DNA from 2 places in the Microbulbifer sp. ALW1 genome. Region 1 is predicted to be linked to the other one. Evidence: predicted binding sites of a transcription regulator. Region 1 holds the regulator's gene; the other holds the start of a gene.
What was found. Region 1 encodes LexA, which represses DNA repair genes until DNA is damaged. Its sites were predicted from a motif close to ACTGTNTNTANANACAGT; they were not measured.
Positions count from the first base shown of each region.

Region 2: the regulator LexA is predicted to act here: its motif matches at 1,028-1,045, upstream of recN (DNA repair protein RecN).

Region 1 covers NZ_CP047569.1:3,250,635-3,253,029, reverse strand. The annotation lists gene GRX76_RS13530 (DUF6586 family protein) at 1-354, shown strand, start outside; gene GRX76_RS13525 (hypothetical protein) at 435-692, shown strand; gene lexA (transcriptional repressor LexA) at 857-1,465, opposite strand; gene GRX76_RS13515 (TIGR00730 family Rossman fold protein) at 1,647-2,288, shown strand; gene GRX76_RS13510 (DUF6763 family protein) at 2,308-2,395, opposite strand, start outside.
Region 2 covers NZ_CP047569.1:1,601,858-1,604,252, forward strand. The annotation lists gene recN (DNA repair protein RecN) at 1-1,001, opposite strand, end outside; gene grpE (nucleotide exchange factor GrpE) at 1,313-1,915, shown strand; gene dnaK (molecular chaperone DnaK) at 2,047-2,395, shown strand, end outside.

The DNA of each region.
Region 1 (2,395 bases):
GAGCAGTCCCACCAGCTGGGTCTGGGCACTGGTGTTGTGCCGGAATCCGCAGCGGCGCTGCAGAGCCTGCTGACGGCCCGGGGCAAATTCAGTGCGGACGTCGGCGAGCTGGTGAGCTTGGCGGAAAACCCGGATAGCTGGTTTTACCCGCTGGCAGCTGCTTGGAGTGGGCTCTGGAAGCTTCCGGCTAGCGCCGGGCAGGGGCCTGACGGAGGGGCGGGCGTACAAACACTGATTCCGGTGCGGCAACTGGAAGATATGCCGGTCGCGGTGGACCCCGAGTGCCTCAACCGCTGGTTGCGGGGGCTTACCGAGCTGGTGCAGCGGCAGCGGGTACAAGGCGAAGAGTGGTAGCGCCTTCAGCGGGCGCCGCAGATTAATCACTTCCCCCTGTGTTACAATGGCGGAAAATCATGCTGTAACTGGAGAAGTGAATGTCTTCTGAGACCTACGAAATCATCGAGTTGTCCAATGGTGATGTGGCGCTGCGACGCGCTGGTCACAAGGGAGACCCGCTGGTGCGTATTCATTTCTCAGCGGAGAGCCTCGAGTTTTTACGTGAGCACAAGATTGCCATTGCCCGCGCTATGCTGGAGGCGGGAATTGAGGCGGTGCAGGATGTGAACGAGCTGGAAGCGGAGCCGGAATCCTTCGAGGAAGACGTGGATGTGACCGAGCACACGGTACACTGAGCTTGCTCGAACGTACCCCGCAGCGTCGGTGATTTCGGCCGCTGTAACGGGCTGTAACGGAAAGATACGGGGCGAATCGTGTATCAAAGGCCGTGAAAGACGCATAAAAAAACAGGGCTTGAGGCCCTGTTTTTTTATGTCTGGAAGGTGCCGAAAGCGATGCCTTAAAAGGGATTCTGACGAATCACACCAACCGCCAAACCTTCAATGGCGAAATTCTTGTCACGCATATCCACCTGAATAACATCGAAGTCATCATTCTCCGGCAACAGCTGGATGGTTGCCTGGTTGCCGCGTCGCTTGAACCGCTTCACGGTCACTTCATCTTCAATCCGTGCCACTACTATCTGGCCATTGCGGATGTTGTCCGTGCGTTGTACGGCCAGCAGGTCGCCATCAAAAATACCGGCGTTCTTCATGCTCATGCCGTGTACCCGCAGCAGATAGTCCGCCGGTGGGTGGAAAAACTCCGCCGGGATCTCGCAATACTCTTCAATATTTTCTTCCGCCAGTACCGGATTACCTGCCGCGACCCGGCCAACAATGGGCAAGCCGCTCTGGTGGTCTGGAATCCGGATACCGCGTGAGGCGCCGGCGACCATTTCAATTGCGCCTTTACGCGCCAGTGCTTTGAGGTGTTCCTCTGCCGCATTCGGAGAGCGGAAACCGAGCTCCTGGGCAATCTCAGCTCTGGTGGGTGGGTATCCGGTATCGTCCAGATACGTTTTGATCAGTTCCAGTACCTGGGCCTGGCGAGCGGTAAGGTTTGTCATGCGCACTTTCCTGTTGTCTGTATTTTTATACAGTTGCTGGGATTATATACAGATTTCTCTTGCACGCAATCTTCCGGGGGAGTGTGTGGGCTAGCTGCTAGACTTGGGGTACCTGTCGGCTTTCAGGTTGTATGGGCATCCAGTTCCCCAGGAGGGGAGTCGGGCAATAAGGAGAAGGCATATGCTGGACGCAAAAATGCCAGAAGCGTGGCGCGTGCTGCGAATTCAATCGGAACTCGTCGATGGTATCGAGCGCCTGATTACATTGAAGGGCGCGGTGACGGTTTTCGGCAGTGCAAGATTCCGTGAAGATGCGGTGGAGTATCAGGAAGGTGTGCGCCTGGGCGAGTTGCTTGCCAGTGAAGGGGTGCCGGTTATTACCGGCGGCGGCCCCGGGATTATGGAGGCCTGCAATCGCGGTGCATTTACCCAGGCTGGTGCCTCAATCGGCCTGAATATTGAATTGCCATTTGAGCAGACGCCGAATCCCTATCTCGATATCAGTCTGCACTTTCGCTACTTCTTTGTGCGGAAATTCATGTTCGTGAAACATGCCGTTGGCTTTATCGCCATGCCCGGCGGGTACGGAACCCTGGATGAACTGTTTGAGGCGCTGACGCTGGTACAGACGCAAAAAGTCCGACGCTTTCCCATTGTTCTGGTAGGGAAGCGCTACTGGGCGGGATTAATCGACTGGCTGATGGAAACGGTTTTGGACCGGGAATGCATTGATGCCGGTGATCTGAACCTGTTCAAATTGGTTGACACGGTCGAGGAGGCGGCAGAGATCATCGTGGAGTATATTCGCGAGCGCGATATTTGATGGGCTCTCTACCGCTCAGTTAAATACTTTCATCGGTGCCGGGAAAAGATTCGCCTTCCAGTTTGTCGATGGCGCTTTGGGCGGGCGAAAATAAGGGACTTTTGAAT
Region 2 (2,395 bases), 1.6 Mb from region 1:
TCTTCCAGCTCCTGCTGCCACTGCTGCTGCAGTTCCGGCAGTTGATCCGGTTGTACCCGGTGCTTGCGGGCGATGGAATAGATGGCGGAGAGGCGCTCTTCCACTTCCGCCAGCCGCTCCGGGTCCATTTCAAAACGGTCGATGTGTCGCGACAGGGTGCTGGCGGCCTCGTCCACCTGGATACGCGCACTGTCGAGCATCTGCGCCACTTCTGAAAGTGCGGTGCTTTGCTCCGGCATGGCGCCGACCAGCTGCAGGGCGCGGTGTAGTTGCTCGGCGATATCGCCCTCGCCGCCATTGAGCAGTGCGGCCAGCTGGTAGCTGCCGCTCAGGATTTCGCCGGCGTTGGCCAGCTGTCGCTGCTCGCTTTCCAGTTCTTCCAGCTCGGCCGGTTTCAGGTCCAGCTGTTCCAGCTCTTCCAGCTGGTACTCCAGCAGGTCGCGGCGGGCCTGGGTCTCTTCGGCGCTGTCTGCCAGCTTGCGGTAGCGGCGGTACTGGTCCTGCCAGGTCTTGTAGTGAATGCGCACTTCGGCGCTTTGCGCCTCGGCACCGGCGTATTCGTCCAACAGGCGGCGGTGGGTCTCTTTTTTCAGCAGCGACTGGTGTTCGTGCTGACTGTGGATATCGATCAGCTGTTCGCCGAGGGTGCGCAGCTGCATCAGCGTGACCGGCTGGCCGTTGATGTAAGCGCGGGAGCGGCCGTCGACGCCGATGGTGCGGCGCAGGATCACTTCCCGGCCGGCGTCCATCTCCTGTTCTTCCAGCCAGGCGCGGGCCTCTTGGTGTTCACCGATGTCGAAGGTGGCGTGGATATCGGCACGTTTGGCGCCAGCGCGCACCAGTTCCCCGTTGCCGCGGTCGCCTAGGGCGAGGCCGAGGGCATCGAGGGTGATGGATTTACCCGCCCCGGTCTCGCCGGTGAGGGTACTGGTGCCGGGGCCGAATTCCAGCTCCAGCTGGTCGACCAGGGTGAATTGGCTGATAGACAGGTGCAGCAACATGGGATTATTTTCATGGCTATCGGAGTAGTGGTTGTTTATACAGTATTTGGGGGCGCGGTTTCAATCACCCCGGGCGCTGTTTGTGCGGCGATCGATTCCCGGGGGTTGGTCTCGCCACAGCTGCATTGCCACCTTACCCTGTGGTTTGCTCCGCCGCGTGAGGGCCTTGATTCCGGACTGCAGCGGTATCACTTGAAGTGCCTCGGGCCGCCCCCATATAGCCCTTCACCCCCGGTTCGGCGCGGCCGTACCGGCGAGTTACTCATTTGACCTATTGGCAGTAGACCGACGGACTACAGACGGAGAAAGCAGTGGCCAAAGAGCGCAGCGAAGAACAACAGATCGGCGAGCAGGCCGAAATCGAGCAGCCCAGTGCAGAAGAGCAGCACGCCGCCGAGGAGGCTCTGGCGGAAGAGCTGGCCGCCGAAGGTGAAGCTGGTGAAGAAGGTGCGTTGGTAGAGGAAATCGCCTCCCTGCACCAGCAACTGGCAGATCACAAAGACATGGTGCTGCGCGCCCAGGCCGAGGTGCAGAATGCCCGCCGCCGCGCCCAGCAGGACGTGGAAAAGGCCCACAAGTTTGGCGTGGAGAAGCTGATCAAGGATCTGCTGCCGGTGGTGGACAACCTCGAGCGCGCTATTGCCACCATCGACAGCGAACACGAAGCCCACAAGGCGGTGGTCGAAGGCATTGAGCTGACCCAGAAGTCCTTTATCGACACCCTGACCAAGTCGGGCGTGGAAGTGCTCGACCCGGCGGGTGAACCCTTCGACCCGGAGCTGCACCAGGCCATGGCCCAGGTGCCTAACGGCGATGTAGAGCCAAATACCGTGCTCGAGGTCTTCCAGAAAGGCTACCGCCTGAACGGCCGCCTGGTTCGACCGGCGATGGTCGTGGTCAGCAAGGCGCCGTAAGGCAGAAATAGAAATCCCTGCGCTGGGTGCCCTTGAAAACAAAACGACGGCACCAATATAAGCAGCAACCGAATACAAACGTGCGCCGCCAGGACAGAATCCGGCGCGCAGCAAAGTGAGGAATCAAACCAATGGGAAAAATCATCGGCATCGACCTGGGTACTACCAACAGCTGTGTGGCAGTACTGGACGGCGACAAAGCGCGCGTTATTGAGAACGCCGAAGGCGATCGCACTACGCCTTCCATCGTTGCGTTCACCGACGACAACGAAGTACTGGTTGGCCAGTCCGCCAAGCGCCAGTCCGTGACCAACCCGACCAACACGCTGTACGCCGTCAAGCGCCTGATCGGCCGCAAGTTCAAAGACGACGTAGTACAGAAAGACATCAAAATGGTGCCTTACTCCATCGTTGAAGCCGACAACGGCGATGCCTGGGTGGAAGTGAAGGGCGACAAGAAAGCACCGCCGCAGATCTCTG